DNA from 2 places in the Bradyrhizobium sp. LA6.1 genome. Region 1 is predicted to be linked to the other one. Evidence: riboswitches for the same ligand, from Rfam matches in the RefSeq annotation. Region 1 holds a riboswitch; the other holds the start of a gene.

Evidence for each region. A riboswitch is a leader RNA that binds a small molecule or an ion and turns the genes downstream of it on or off. The one in region 1 is predicted to bind glycine.
Region 2: another riboswitch for glycine. It lies ahead of gcvT (glycine cleavage system aminomethyltransferase GcvT); the one in region 1 lies ahead of ABIB99_RS05990 (D-amino acid dehydrogenase).

What each region holds. Positions count from the first base shown of each region.
Region 1 is NZ_JBEPQK010000002.1:502,775-510,604, forward strand. Features, by position in the region: gene ABIB99_RS05985 (ABC transporter permease) at 1-530, opposite strand, end outside; gene ABIB99_RS05990 (D-amino acid dehydrogenase) at 712-2,013, opposite strand; glycine riboswitch at 2,081-2,195, opposite strand; glycine riboswitch at 2,199-2,302, opposite strand; gene ABIB99_RS05995 (M20/M25/M40 family metallo-hydrolase) at 2,397-3,527, opposite strand; gene ABIB99_RS06000 (ABC transporter substrate-binding protein) at 3,795-5,405, shown strand; gene ABIB99_RS06005 (glycosyltransferase family 39 protein) at 5,619-7,214, shown strand; gene ABIB99_RS06010 (multidrug effflux MFS transporter) at 7,418-7,830, opposite strand, start outside.
Region 2 is NZ_JBEPQK010000002.1:341,455-349,284, forward strand. Features, by position in the region: gene ABIB99_RS05180 (hypothetical protein) at 1-681, shown strand, start outside; gene gcvP (aminomethyl-transferring glycine dehydrogenase) at 834-3,701, opposite strand; gene gcvH (glycine cleavage system protein GcvH) at 3,875-4,243, opposite strand; gene gcvT (glycine cleavage system aminomethyltransferase GcvT) at 4,255-5,403, opposite strand; glycine riboswitch at 5,547-5,635, opposite strand; gene alaS (alanine--tRNA ligase) at 5,869-7,830, shown strand, end outside.

The DNA of each region.
Region 1 (7,830 bases):
AACGGTCCAAAGCCGTTAAAGATGCTGCGGAAGCCCTGCACCGGCACCCAACGAAGGTCGATCGCGAAGACCTCGATCAGGAGATAGCCGACCACGAACACCGGCACGGAGAAGCCGAGCACGGAGAGGCCCATCACGAAACGGTCGATCCAGGTGCCGTGCTTCCACGCCGCGATGACGCCGAGCGGCACGGCGACGATCACGGCGAGAATGATCGTCGAGAGCGCGATCGAGATCGACGGCTCGACGCGCTGGCTGATCATCTTCATGACTGGCAGGTTGGAGATCAGCGACGTCCCGAGATCGCCGTGCAGCAGCTTGTTCACCCAGGTGATGAATTGTACGATCAGCGGCTCGTTGAGGCCGAGCGAGTCGCGGATGCGTTCGAGCCGTTCCGGCGTCGCGTTATCGCCGGCGAGAATTGCGGCGGGATCGCCCGGCGTCAGCCGCAGCAGCAGGAAGACGAACAGCGCGACGACGCCCATCACGGGCACCGCGGCCAGAACGCGGCGAATGAGATAACCTAGCATGCACCTATCTCCGGCTGCGGAACTTGTGGGGCCGGGAGGCCCCCGTGGAATCGGTTCTGTCTATCATGCACGCCTGTCACTCGGGCTGGAAAGCCGGCCGGAGAAGCCGACCTTTCGGGGCAAATTGTGTGCCAAGGGCAGGGCGGTCGCAAGAGGCCGCCGAGCCTCCGATATCGGCCACTCAGGATGCATGGCGGAACTCGCGCTCAACCCTGAGTGAGGGTGCGGTCGGCGGTGCGTTGAGCCCGCGCCAGCCGTCGATGGTCCCGGCAATCATCTGCGCGGTCGCGGCCGACAAGGTCCAGCCGAGATGGCCGTGGCCGGTGTTGAAGAAAACGCCTGGCATCCGTCCTGCGCGCACCACTGGCATCATGTTCGGCATCATCGGCCGCAGCCCGGCCCAGGGCACGACCTTGGACGTTTCGACGCCGGGGAAGTTGCTGCGCACCCAGTCGACCAGCGGCTGCACGCGGTCGGCGCGGATGTCGCGGTTGAAGTCGTTGAATTCGGCGGTGCCTGCGACGCGGAAGCGATCGGCGCCGAGCCGGCTGGTGACGATTTTTGCGGCTTCGTCGAGCAGGCTCACGGTCGGCGTCGCATTGCGGCTTGCGGCAGTGTCGAGCTGAACGGTGATCGAGTAGCCCTTTACCGGATAGACGTTGACGCGCTCGTCGAGCAGGGCGGCGAAGTGACGGCTGGCCACGCCGGCGCAGATCACGACGCCATCCGCCTTCAGCATGCCGCGCGCGGATGCGACAGTGTCACTGGCCGAAAGATCAGCCCAGCCGATGACAAAGCCGCCACCTGCCTGGGCAATGGAATCGATGTTGGCTTCGTGGATAAAGGTCGCGCCGCGCCGCTTGCAGGCTTCCGCAAGTCCGCGCGTGAACTTGTGGATATCGCCGGTCGCATCCGACGGCGTGTAGAAGCCGCCAAAATAGTCCTTGCGCAGCGTCGGCTCGATGGCGCGGATCTCCTCCGGCGTCACCGGGCGGCGATCGAGCCCGCCTTCCTTCAGCAGCGCATTGACCTGCAGGCCGGATTCAAAACCCTTCTTGTCGTGATAGATGTGCAGGATGCCGCGGCGTTCGAGATCGAAGTCGATGCCTTCGCGCTCCGCGATCTCGAACAGATGCTTGCGGGCTTCGATCGCGAGCCGCGTGGTCTGAACCGTGTTGGCGCGGTAGTTGCCGATATTGGCGACGAACTCGCTCATCCACGAATATTTGTGCCAGCTCGGCCGCGGGTTCATCAGCAGCGGCGCATCGCGCCGGAACATCCAGCGCAGGCCTTTCAGGATCGTGGCGGTGCTGTTCCAGACTTCGGCATTGCTGGCGGAGAGCTGTCCGCCATTGGCGAAGGACGTCTCCATCGCGGCGTAGCGGTGCTTGTCGAGCACCGTCACCTTGTATCCGCGTTCGAGCAGGGCATAGGCAGTCGTTACGCCGGTGATGCCGGCGCCGATGATGGCGATATGGGTCATGGCAGGTTCGGGGCTCCCGTGAGTTAGAGTCGGCTAACCGCCGGCCAAAGGCCGTTGGCGGCGCCCCATCTGTCACGGTTACCTGAGAGCTTGATCCGGCGAGGACCTCGGCGAGGTCAGCTCCGGACTATCCCCTTCGGTGGACGTCACGACCACATTGGCCGTGCCGCCTCTCTCCAGATCGTCCTGACGATACGGTCCTTTTGCCTGAGAGTTTCCGGGGCGGTTGCTCCGTCGGCGCCGCAACGAAAGCCTGAACTCTCGTTGCGATCTCTCCCGCATCGTCGCGTGGACAATCGAGCAGTACGATGCGCCTCATTTTTAGACAAGGCTAAATTTAAACCGCGACTGCCAACGCATTGTGCAGTGCGAAGGCTGCGTCGTCAGTCGAGCGCCGCTAGCAAGCCGGCCATCAGGCGCCCGCGTTCAACCAAGCTCTCGACCTCGATGAACTCCTCGAGCGTGTGGCCGTTGCCGCCGCGCACGCCGAGGCCGTCGAGCGTCGGGATGCCCATCGCGCCGGTAAAGTTGCCGTCGGAGCCGCCGCCGGAGCTCGCATGCGGCAGCTCAGTGCCGAGCGATTTGGCGATGCCGCGCGCCTTTTCATAAAGCGCCATGGTGCCGGCATCGGGCTCCCATACGGGGCGCGTGACGCCGCGCGTCACCTTGAACGTGACATCATTGGTCGTGCCCGACAGCGCCAGCATCCGCTCGACGCCGCGATCGAGATCGGCCTGGCGCTTGGCCATGGACAGCGCCTCGCCGGTGGCGGTCGTGGCAACGCAATTGACCCATTGTCCGCCGTGCACGACGCCGACCGAGAAGGTGCAGTCCTCCGTCGTCATCGCGTCAATGGCGAGGATCTGCCGCGCCATCTCGCGGATCGCCGAGCGTCCGGCCGACAATGTCGCGCCGGCATGGCTCGGCCGGCCCGTCGCTTCCAGATTGAACCGCGCGATGGCGTAACGTCCGGTGGTGACACCGTTGTCGGCGCGGCCCGGTTCGGGCACCAGCACATATTTGTTGCGCGCGGCTTCCGCCTCGATGATGTCCCGCGTCGAGGGCGTGCCGACTTCCTCGTCGGGCGTAAACAGCACGGTGATCGGCAGCGGCGTGGTGAAGGACGCACGTGCCAGCTGCCGGATCGCTTCCAGCGAGAGATAGTTGCCGCCCTTCATGTCGTAGATGCCGGGGCCGTAGCACTTGTTGCCCTCGCGCCGCCATTTCAGCTTCTCGATGGTGCCGACCGGATGGACGGTATCCATGTGGCCGGCGATCAGGATGCCCGGCTCGCCCTGTTTCGGATGCGGGAAGCGCGCGCGGATCACGCCGCCGAAGCCCTGTCGACCGCCGATGCGTTCGATCGTCGCACCCATGATCGCCATATCCCGCGCTGCGATATCGAGCATGCGGTTGACGGCACCCGCGTCCCAGGTCGGGCTCTCGCATTCCACCCAGGTGCGCAGGCCCTCGAGCATCGCCTCGGAATCGAAGGGAAGATTGGCTGGATTCATCTTAATGTCTCTCAAGCTTCGAAAGATGGAACGCGCATTGCATTGGCGCGGACGGGACTGGCGGAAAGCGTTGTAGAGCCAAACCGATCTTTGTGGAGCCCGTGGGCGCGCCGCTTGGGGCTGCAGCGAAACCGGATTGACGCGCTCAACACTGTCTGCAAGTCTCGAAAGACAAAGGCATCGCATGAGGTTAGTTCGCCTAAAGAACGAACCGAATGCTCAACCAATAACCTGCCTTTGAACAGTTTCACGTCAGGAGAAACTTTTATGTTGAGCTTGATGCGCCGGGGGCGTCGCGCGTTCGCCTCCACACTTGCGCTATCGGTCGTTGCGCTTTCGACGGCGATGGCCTCGCCGGTACTTGCCGCCGCCAGCAAGACCATCACTGCGGTGATGCATTCGGATCTGCGCATCATCGATCCGATTTTCACCACCGCCTACATCACGCGTGACCATGGCTACATGGTCTACGACACGCTGATCGCGACGGACTCGAACTTCAAGATCCAGCCGCAGATGGCGGACTGGAAGATCTCCGACGACAAGCTCACCTACACCTTCACGCTGCGCGACGGCCTCAAGTGGCACGACGGTACGCCGGTGACGGCGGAAGACTGCGCCGCTTCGCTGAAGCGCTGGGCCGCGGTCGACGGCATGGGCCAGCAGATGATGCAGTTTACTGCGAGCATCGAGGCGACCGACCCCAAGACGATCACGCTGAAGCTGAAGGAGCCCTACGGCCTCGTGCTCGAATCCATCGGCAAGCCGTCCTCGCGCGTCGCCTTCATGATGCCGAAGCGTCTCGCCGAAACGCCGCCAGACAAGCAGATCCCCGAGCAGATCGGCTCCGGCCCGTTCAAGTTCGTGCAGGGCGAATTCCAGCCCGGCGTGAAGGCGGTCTACGTCAAGAACACCGACTATGTGCCGCGCAAGGAGGCGTCGAGCTGGACTGCCGGAGGCAAGCTGGTCAAGGTCGATCGCGTCGAATGGATCACCATGCCGGATGCGCAGACCGCAGTGAACGCGCTGCAATCGGGCGACATCGACTTCATGGAAGTGCCGCCGTGGGATCTGCTGCCCGTCCTTGAAGGCAATGCCGACCTCAAGACCGAGACGCTGAACAAGTTCGGCTACCAGACCCTTGGGCGCATGAACTTCCTCTATCCGCCCTTCGACAATCCGAAGATCCGCCGTGCCGCACTTCTGGCGATGAACCAGAAGGACGTGCTCGACGCGCTCGTCGGCAATCCCAAATACTACAAGATCTGCGGTGCGTTCTTCATCTGCGATACGCCGTTCGCGACCGACGTCGGCTCGGAATCGCTGGTGAAGGGCAACGGCATGGCGGAAGCCAAGAAGGCGCTCGCCGAGTCCGGCTATGACGGTACGCCCGTCGTGGTCATGGTGCCCGGCGACGTCGTGACGCTGAAGGCGCAGCCGACGGTCGCGGTGCAGTTGCTCCGCGAGGCCGGCTTCAAGGTCGACGCGCAAGCGACCGACTGGCAGACGGTGGTCAGCCGGCGCGCCAGCCAGAAGCCTCCGAAGGAGGGCGGCTGGAACATGTTCTTCACCAACTGGGTCAGCGCCGACGTGTCCAACCCGATCGCCAATCTGTCGATCGGCGGGCAGGGCAAGAAGGGCTGGTTCGGCTGGGCGGAAAACGCCAAGATCGAGAAGCTCAAGGACGATTTCGTCCGCGCCGCCTCGCTCGACGATCAGAAGAAGATCGCGACCGAGATCCAGAAGGAAGCCTATGACCAGGTGATCTACGTGCCGCTCGGCCAGTATCTGGCGCCGAGCGCGTGGCGGAAGTCGCTCACCGGCGTGCTCGACGGCCCGGCGACGCCGGTGTTCTGGAACATCGACAAGACCGAGTAAAGCGAGGGCGCGCCAGCGCGCCTTCCCCGAGCGTTACGCGGCGTCGCTGTCATCAGCGGCGCCGTTTTCGTTTGTCAGCCTCGCGTCAGCTTTTAGCTCTTCCAGTGTCCATTTATTGCTATTTGTTTCTGACTTGAAATAGATGTGCGCAGTTCGCACATCACTTCCTTCCTGCATTTGAGTCCCGTGTCGATTGATTTTACATTTCGGGCGATGGCCGAGCGGTCCGATCGCGCGCCGGCGCGATGGCGGCGGCCTTTCCTGCGCTGGCTCGACGGCGTCGAGACGGGCTGGGCCGTGCCGCTTCTCATTGTGTGCTTTGTCGCGCTCTGGACGATCTATCTGGCCGTCGCCTATGCCGGCAGCGGCCTGCACCCTGATACCCTCGAGGCCTGGACGCTCGGGCGCCGTTTCGCGTGGGGCTACCACAAGCATCCGCCGCTGATGGGCTGGGTTACGGCGGTGTGGACCTCCGTCTTCCCGCTCAGCGACTGGTCGCTGCAATTGATGGCGATGGCCAATGCCGGGCTCGCCCTGTTTTTCGTCGACCGGATCGCACGGCAGTTCGTGACCGGGCACAAACGCATCCTGGTGCTGCTGCTCCTGATGCTGACGCCGGCCTATCAATTCCACGCCCAGCGCTTCAATGCCAATACGGTGCTGCTTGCGCTTTGGCCGCTCGCGACCTGGTGTTTTCTGCGCGCGTTCGAGACCCGCAGCGCGGCCTGGGCTGTCGCCGTAGGATGCACAACGGCGCTGGCGATGGTCGGCAAATATTATTCGGTCTTCCTCGTGGCGAGCTTTGCATTTGCCGCGCTGGCGCATCCCGCGCGCCGCGCCTATTTCGCGTCCGCTTCGCCGTGGATATCGGTCGTGGTCGGGGTCGCGGTGTTGTCGCCGCATATCTACTGGCTCGCGACGACGGGCGCGTCGGCCTTCACCTACGCGATGGCGCACGCCAACGGCAACTTCGTGAGCTCGCTCGGCGAGGTGCAGAACTTCCTGCTCGGACTCGTGGCGGCCATCAGCGTATCGGCCGTCTTCTGGGTGATCATCGCCGGCACACGGCTGAAACAATTTGCGGCCGACTTCGCCGCGATGAGTTCCGGCCTGCGGCTTCTTTTTTACGTTGCGATCGGCACGATCGTACTGCCGGTCCTGACGTCGCTGGCGATGGGCACCGATCTGCCGTCGCTATGGGCGCTGCAAGGGCTGTTCCTGTTCGTCGTGCTGATCGTTTGCGGCACGCGCTACCCGATCGAAAGATTCTACACCGTCAATGTCACGGTCATCACCGCAATCGTTGGGCTCGCCGCTGTCTTCGTCGCCGCCCCGATTCACGCCGTCTATCGCAACAATCACGGCTACGAAGAGGGCCGGAATTTCTACGCGCAGGTAGCTAACGAGATTACTCGCGAATGGCACGAGCTGACCGGGGAACCGCTCAGCGCCGTCAGTGGCGACGATTCGCTTGCCTTTGCGACCGCGTTCTACAGTCCGGACCATCCGTATTACGCGCGGCCGTTCGAATTTCAGTACAGGTGGGGCATGCCGCGAAAGACGACATTGGATCGCGGTTGGGCCGCGCTCTGCTTCAGCGGCCAGGACTATTGCGGCAGGTGGATGGAGTCGGTGTCCGCGCGCGCCGAGCATTTCGTCAGACGCCAGTTCACCGTGCAGGCGACGCTATGGGGCAAGCCCGGCCTGACGCGGGACGTGGTCGTGCTGATCGTGCCACCGCGAACGAGCAGCGCGACGCCCGAGAGCGCCGCGCAGGACTTCAGTGCCAGCAGGCGCCCGACGGACTAGGCTTTGCGCTCAGCAGTGGCTGTCGCGGATTCGCTCGAGGCCTTCGCTCGCGAAGGGGGGAGTGAACGCAGTTCGGTCGGCGCCCGACGTCGGGCGTTCCGTTTCCGCCCGATCCGGGGTGGTGCTGTCTTCGCGATGTTCCGGTTCCATGAGGCGGCCTTTCGAATTGCTGCAGTACAACATCGATGCGGCCGGGAAGTTCCTCAACCGATGGGACGATGATGCGGCTTGAACAGCCGTCCCTTTTCCACCACCAGCACGATCGCAAGCGCCGCCAGCGTCGACAGGAAGAAGCCGACCGAGAACGGCAGCAGCGTGCCGTCAAAACTCTGCCCGATCGCCATGCCGACGACGATGCCGATCAGCGTCGTGATCGAGCCGTAGAGCGAGGAGGCGGTGCCCGCGATGTGGCCCTGCGGCTCCATGGCGAGTGCGGTGAAGTTCGCGACCATCATGCCGAACGAGAACATCATCAGGGCGGACAGCACCATGAACAACGAGAGCGGCAGCATGCCGAGGCTTTCCGTCAGCAGCATCACGCCCGCAACCGCGGTGTAGAGCGTCAGCGCGCTGTGCGAGATCACGCGCATGCCGAGCCGTCCGACCAGCTTCGCAT
Region 2 (7,830 bases), 160 kb from region 1:
ATCCTCGATTATTTGCGGTCCCATCCATCGATCACCGATCGTCTGAGATTGCGACGTGTCAATTTCGATCTGCGCGGAGCGGACGGCACAGAGCTTCGCGATCGTATGGTGCGGGAATTGGAGGTCGCGGACTGCGACTTCGAGATCGCCAACATGGCCTGGGAAGCCTACCGGGCGCCAACGCCGGAGCTCTGTTTCGGATTGCTCGGCAGGGATTTCCCCAGGCTGCCCTTCCTGAAGCCTGCGATGGAACAATTGCTGGCAGAACTGCCATCACCAATCACCGGACTAGGTACGACGGAAGCGCGGCTTCTCGACCTGATTGCGCGGGGGCACAACCGTACCAAGGAGCTGTTTCAACCGGACGGTCCGCTGCAAACGCGCGTGCTCGATCAATGGGAATTGGGCCCGCTGCTCGAAGGGCTTGGGTCCGGCCCAATGCCGGTGATCACGGGTCTCGATCCGAAACTCGCGACGCTGGCCCCGCACGATGCGCGAGGCCGCAACGCCGCCTTTCGCCGAAGCCGGCTATCGCTCACCGAATTTGGGGAAGCGGTCCTTGAAGGCCGGGAGGATTTCCGCCGTCAAAACCCGATCAGACGCTGGTGGGGCGGAACGCTTCTGACCAACGAACGGCTGTGGCGTTGGGACCGACAGAACCATTCGCTGGTTGCACCCTAGATATGCGTTCGGGGCCGTAGGGTGGGCAAAGGCGCGCAAGCGCCGTGCCCACCCTATTCCAACGCGCACAAAGGTGGTGGGCACGCTTCCGCCTTCGCTCTTCGAGCTACGGCGGACAAGTCGCTTTGCCCACCCTACGAAGCTACGATCCCTTACTCCGCGGCCTCCGCGTAATCGCTGATTGGCGGGCACGAGCACACCAGGTTGCGGTCGCCATAGACGTTGTCGACGCGCCCGACCGGGCACCAATATTTGTCGGTGCGCGAGGTGCCCGCGGGAAAGCAGCCCTCGGCGCGGGTGTAGGCGCGATTCCAATCGTCGTCCGCGATGTCGTGCACGGTGTGCGGGGCGTGACGCAAAGGCGAAGCCTCGATCTTGAAGCGGCCGGCCTCGACCTCGGCGATCTCCTTCCGGATCGCGATCATGGCGTCGCAGAAGCGGTCCAACTCCGCCTTCGATTCCGACTCGGTCGGCTCGATCATCAGCGTGCCCGGCACCGGAAAACTCATGGTGGGGGCATGGAATCCGTAATCGATCAGGCGTTTTGCGATGTCGTCGACGGTGACGCCCGAGGTCGTCTTCAGCGCGCGCGGATCGACGATGCACTCGTGCGCGACGCGGCCCTTCGCGTTCTTGTAGAGCACCGGGAAGTGCGCATCGAGGCGCGCGGCAATGTAGTTGGCGTTGAGGATCGCGATCTCGGTGGCGCGCTTCAGGCCGTCGCCACCCATCATCAGAATGTAGATGTAGGAGATGGTCAGGATCGACGCCGAGCCGAACGGTGCGGCCGAGACCGGGCCGACCGGAGCTTCGGCTTGCGTCGCCGGGTGACCGGGCAGGAACGGCGCGAGATGCGCCTTGACGCCGATCGGGCCCATGCCGGGGCCGCCGCCGCCATGCGGGATGCAGAAGGTCTTGTGCAGGTTGAGATGGCTGACGTCGGCGCCGTAATCGCCGGGCCGCGACAGGCCGACCTGCGCGTTGAGGTTGGCGCCGTCCAGATACACCTGGCCGCCATGGTCGTGGACGATGTCGCAGATCTCGCGGATGTGCTCCTCGAACACGCCATGCGTCGAGGGATAGGTGATCATCACCGCGGCGAGATCTTTCGAGTGCTTCTCGGCCTTGGCGCGGAGATCATTGACGTCGACGTCGCCGTTCTTCTCGCAGGCGACCACCACCACGTCCATGCCGACCATCGCGGCCGAAGCCGGGTTGGTGCCGTGGGCGGAGGAGGGGATCAGGCAGATTTTTCGGTGCGTCTCGCCGCGCGCGGCATGATAGCCGCGGATCGCGAGCAGCCCGGCATATTCGCCCTGTGCGCCGGAATTCGGCTGCAGCGAGATCGCGTCATAGCCGGTGATATCGCACAGCCATTTTTCCAGCCGCGCGAACAGTGCGTGGTAACCCTTGGCCTGCTCGCGCGGGGCGAACGGGTGCAGGCTGCCGAACTCCGGCCAAGTCAGCGGCATCATCTCGGTGGTCGCGTTCAGCTTCATGGTGCAGGAGCCGAGCGGGATCATGGCGCGGTCGAGCGCGAGGTCGCGATCGCTGAGCTTGCGCATGTAGCGCAGCATCTCGGTTTCCGAGCGATGCGCGTGGAACACGGGATGGGTGAGGAAGGCGGTCCCGCGCTTCAGCGCCTCCGGCAGCGCCTCGCGCGTGGTCGCGTCGATCTCGGCGTAAACAAGCGTGCCGCCGAACGCGCGCCAGACCGCCTCGACGGTCGCCGGCGTCGTGGTCTCGTCGAGCGCGATGCGGAGCGCGGTTTCGCCAACGCCGAGGTTGATCTTCTCGGCGGTAGCGCGCGCGACGATCTCGGCGCGCTTGGCACCGGCGTCCACGCTGAGCGTGTCGAAGAAGCTATCCGACTGCGGCGCGAAGCCGAGCTTGCGTAGGCCGGCGGCAAGCACGGCGGCGCGGCGATGCACGTTGCGCGCGATCTGCGCAAGCCCCTCGGGGCCGTGATAGACCGCGTACATCGAGGCGATCACGGCGAGCAGCACCTGCGCGGTGCAGATGTTGGAGGTCGCCTTCTCGCGGCGAATGTGCTGCTCGCGGGTCTGCAGCGCGAGGCGATAGGCCGGCATCCCGCGCGAGTCCACGGAGAGGCCGACGATGCGGCCGGGCAGCGAGCGCTTCAGCGCATCGCGCACCGCCATATAGGCCGCGTGCGGCCCGCCATAGCCCATCGGCACGCCAAAACGCTGCGCCGAGCCGATCGCGATGTCCGCGCCGAGCTCGCCGGGCGAGGCGAGCAGCGTCAGGGCCAAGAGATCGGCGGCAACGATCGCGAGCGCGCCCTTGGCCTTCAACGTCGCGATCGCGGGCCTGAGGTCGCGCACGGCGCCCGAGGAGCCCGGATATTGCAGCAGCGCGCCGAGCACGTCGGATTTGTCGAGATCGGTGAGGGGATCACCGACGATCAGGGTCCAGCCCAGCGGCTCGGCGCGGGTGCGCATCACAGCCAGCGTCTGCGGATGGACGTCCTTGTCGACGAAGAAGGCCTTGGCTTCGACCCGTGAGTGCCGCTCCGCGAGCGCCATGGCTTCCGCCGCGGCGGTCGCTTCATCCAGCAGCGAGGCGTTGGCGACGTCGAGCCCGGTGAGATCGCAGATCATGGTCTGGAAGTTGAGCAGCGCCTCCAGCCGGCCCTGGCTGATCTCGGGCTGATAGGGCGTGTAGGCCGTGTACCAGGCCGGGTTCTCCAAAATGTTGCGCTGGATCACCGCGGGCAAAATCGTGCCGGAATAGCCTTGGCCGATCAGCGAGGTGAAGACCTGGTTCTCTCGCGCGAGCTCGGCCATGTGCGCGATCGCCTCGGTCTCGCTCAAGGGCTTGCCGAGATCGAGCGGGGCGGTCTGCCGGATCGAGGCCGGCAGCGTCTCCGCCATCAGCGCGTCGACGCTCTTGGCGCCGACGGCCTCCAGCATTGCGGTGACGTCGCGCGCCGACGGGCCGATGTGGCGGCGAACGAAGGTGGCGGCGGTGTCGCCATTGGATTTGCGGTGCGCGGTCATCATGGGTCCTCGCTTTAGATTTCGCTGTCGCCGTCATGCCCCGCGAAGGCGGGGCATCCAGTAAACGCAGGCGTCACGGCTTGAGCCGAGAAGCCGCGGCGTACTGGATCACCCGCCCCAGTGCGCACAAGGCGGGTGATGACACCGAATATGAGGTCAGAGTTCGCTTCATCTCACGCCGTATGTGCCTTGTAAGCGGCCTCATCCATGAGACCGCCGAGCTCGCTCTTGTCGGCCATCCTGATCTTGAAGAACCACGCCTTGCCTTGCGCGTCCGAGTTGACCAGCGCCGGCTCGGCGGCGAGCGCGTCGTTGGTCTCGAGCACCTCGCCGGTGACAGGCGCGTAGACGTCGGAGGCGGCCTTCACCGATTCCACGACGGCGGCGGCTTCCGCCTTCTTCAGGGCACGGCCGGCTTTGGGCAGCTCGACGAACACGACGTCGCCGAGCTGCGACTGCGCGTAGTCGGTGATGCCGACGGTGGCGACGTCGCCGTCGATGGCCAGCCATTCATGGTCGGAGGTGTACAGCGTCGTGGTCATTTTCTCAGTCCTCAGCGTTTGTAGGTGTTTTTCACGAAAGGCATGGCGGCGACGGTGAGCGGCAGCCGCTGGCCGCGCACCTCGGCGAAGAGTTTTGTATCGAGCGCGCTCGATGCCGTGGGCACATAGCCCATCGCGACCGGCGCGTTCAGGCTCGGGCCGAAACCGCCCGAGGTGACCTTTCCGATCGGCTCGCCGCCCGCTTCATCCGCAAACAGCAGCGCGCCCTCGCGCACCGGCGCGCGGCCTTCCGTACGCAGGCCGACGCGGCGGCGGCTTGCGCCGTGATCGAAATGAGCGAGGATCGCATCAGTGCCGGGAAAGCCGCCGGTGCGCGCGCCGCCGCTGCGGCGGCTCTTCTGCACCGACCATTCCAGCGCGGCCTCGACCGGCGTGGTGGCGGTGTCGATGTCGTGGCCGTAGAGGCAGAGCCCGGCCTCCAGCCGCAGGCTGTCGCGGGCCCCTAAGCCGATCGGCATCACATCGGGATTGTCCAGCAGCGTTTTGGCGAGGCGCTCGGCATCGGCCGCGGGGACCGAAATCTCGAACCCGTCCTCGCCGGTGTAGCCGGAGCGCGAGACGAAGCAGTCGAGACCGGCAACCTTGTGCGGGCCGGCGTCCATGAACTTCATGGCGGGGGCCTCTGCACACAATTTCGCCAGCGCGCCTTCTGCCTTCGGGCCCTGCAGCGCGATCAGGGCGCGGTCTTGAAGCGAATCGATGATGCAGTCATCCGAGAGATGCGCGCGCAGATGCGCCTCGTCCACTTCCTTGCAGGCGGCGTTGACGACCAGGAACAGGTGATCGCCGAAATTGGCGACCATCAGATCGTCGAGAATCCCGCCGTCGGCATTGGTGAACTGGGCGTAGCGCTGCCGCCCCGGGGCAACCGCGACGATATCCTGCGGCACCAGCCGCTCCAGCGCGCGGGCGGCATCCTCGACCTTGCCCGACTTCGGCCGAAGCGCGAGCTGGCCCATGTGGGAGACGTCGAACAGGCCCGCGGAGGAACGGGTATGGAGGTGCTCTTTCAGGACGCCCGCGGGGTACTGTACGGGCATGTCATAGCCCGCGAACGGCACCATCTTGCCGCCGAGGGAGACATGAAGCCCGTGAAGGGGCGTACGTTTGAGGGAATCTTGGTCGTCGCGCGCAAGCATCACGGGGCCCTCGGCGGTTCCCCGGGGACGATTCCCCGGTAGCAACCAGTCGAAGCCCCATCTGTCGCTGTGCCTGAGAGTATTATCCCGTCGGCGGACGTCGTCCGGGCTATGCCCGTCGGCGCCTCTTTCCAGATGTCGTCAAAGCCACGCGGTCCTTTTGCCTGAGAGTTTCCGGGGCGGTTGCTCCTTCGGCGCCGGCACCAAAGCCGGTCTCTCCCGACGTGGCCGTACGATACAGATGGGTACAGACCACAGGCCGGCCAAGCCTGTCAACGCGCACCTGGCGGCTTTCAACGGGATTGCAAACCGGATTGCGCGCCTGCGGCAACTCACTGATCTCCTTGCACAGTTTCTGGACAGCGCAGCTGGCCTTGTCTAAAAGCGCTTTGACCCGCAGATATCAGCCCAAATGCCCGGTTTGGATGGCGTATCGCGGGTCCAAGCACACCCGATTGGATGAACATGAGCGGCGTCAACGAGATCAGGTCGACCTTTCTGAACTTCTTTGCCGAGAACGGCCACGAGATCGTGTCCTCCTCGCCATTGGTGCCGCGCAACGACCCGACGTTGATGTTCACCAATGCCGGCATGGTGCAGTTCAAGAACGTCTTCACCGGCGTCGAGAAGCGGCCCTATCAGCGCGCCACCACCTCGCAGAAATGCGTGCGCGCCGGCGGCAAGCACAACGACCTCGACAATGTCGGCTACACCGCGCGCCATCTCACTTTCTTCGAGATGCTCGGCAATTTCTCGTTCGGCGACTATTTCAAGGAGCGGGCGATCGAGCTGGCCTGGACCCTGATCACCCGGGAGTTCGGGCTCAAGAAAGACAAGCTGCTCGTCACCGTCTACCACACCGACGACGAGGCGGCCGGGCTGTGGAAGAAGATCGCCGGCTTCTCCGACGACCGCATCATCCGCATCCCGACCTCGGACAATTTCTGGGCGATGGGCGACACCGGCCCGTGCGGCCCGTGCTCGGAGATCTTCATCGATCGCGGCGATCACATCTGGGGCGGACCTCCGGGCTCGCCGGAAGAGGATGGCGACCGCTTCCTCGAATTCTGGAATCTCGTGTTCATGCAATACGAGCAGGTGACGAAGGAGGAGCGCGTGGATCTGCCGCGTCCCTCGATCGACACCGGCATGGGGCTGGAGCGCATGGCCTGCATCATGCAGGGCGTCGACAGCGTGTTCGAGACCGACCTGTTCCGCCATCTGATCGACGCGACCGCGTCCGCGCTCGGCAGCGGGCCGAACGAGCAGACCGTCGCCTCGTTCCGCGTCATCGCCGACCATCTGCGCTCCTCGGCCTTCCTGGTCGCGGATGGCGTGCTGCCCTCCAACGAGGGCCGCGGCTATGTGCTGCGCCGGATCATGCGCCGCGCGATGCGCCATGCGCAGCTGCTGGGTGCGAAAGAGCCGCTGATGCATCGCCTGGTCTGGGCGCTGGTGCGCGAGATGGGCCAGGCCTATCCCGACCTGATGCGCGCGGAAAATCTGATCGAGGAAACGCTGCGGCTGGAAGAGACCCGCTTCCGCAAGACGCTGGTGCGCGGCTTGTCGATTCTCGACGAGAAATCGGCCGGCCTGAAGAAGGGCGACATGTTCGACGGCGACGTCGCCTTCACGCTGTACGACACCTACGGCTTCCCGCTGGACCTGACCCAGGACGCGCTGAAGTCGCGCGGCATCGGCGTGGATCAAGCTTCGTTCACCGACGCGATGGAGCGCCAGAAGGCCAAGGCGCGCGAGTCCTGGAAGGGTTCGGGCGAGGCGGCCTCCGAGGCAATCTGGTTCCCGCTGCGCGAGAAGCTCGGGGCCACCGAATTCCTGGGCTATGAGACCGAGAGCGCCGAAGGCGTGGTTTCCGCGCTGGTGAAGGACGGCCAGGAAACTGCGAGCCTCAAGGCCGGCGAGACCGGCGCGATCGTGCTCAACCAGACGCCGTTCTACGCGGAGTCCGGCGGCCAGGTCGGCGACACCGGCGTGCTCAGCGGCGAGGGCGGCATCAAGTTCCGCGTTACCGACACGCAGAAGAAGCTCGGCGATCTCTTCGTTCACGTCGGCACCGTCGAGAGCGGCGAGCTGAAGCTCGGCACCGCGCTGCAGCTAGAGGTCGATCACGGCAGGCGCACCTCGATCCGCGCGCACCATTCGGCGACGCATCTCATCCACGAGGCGCTGCGCCAGGTGCTCGGCGACCACATCGCCCAGCGCGGCTCGATGGTCGCGCCGGATCGTTTGCGTTTCGACTTCGTGCACCCGAAGCCGATCACGGCGGAAGAGCTTGCCCGCGTCGAGGACATCGCCAACGACGTGGTGCTGGAGAACGACGAAGTCACGACATGCGTGATGGGAGTCGATGAAGCGCGCGAGGCCGGCGCGCGCGCGCTGTTCGGCGAAAAGTATGGCGACGAGGTC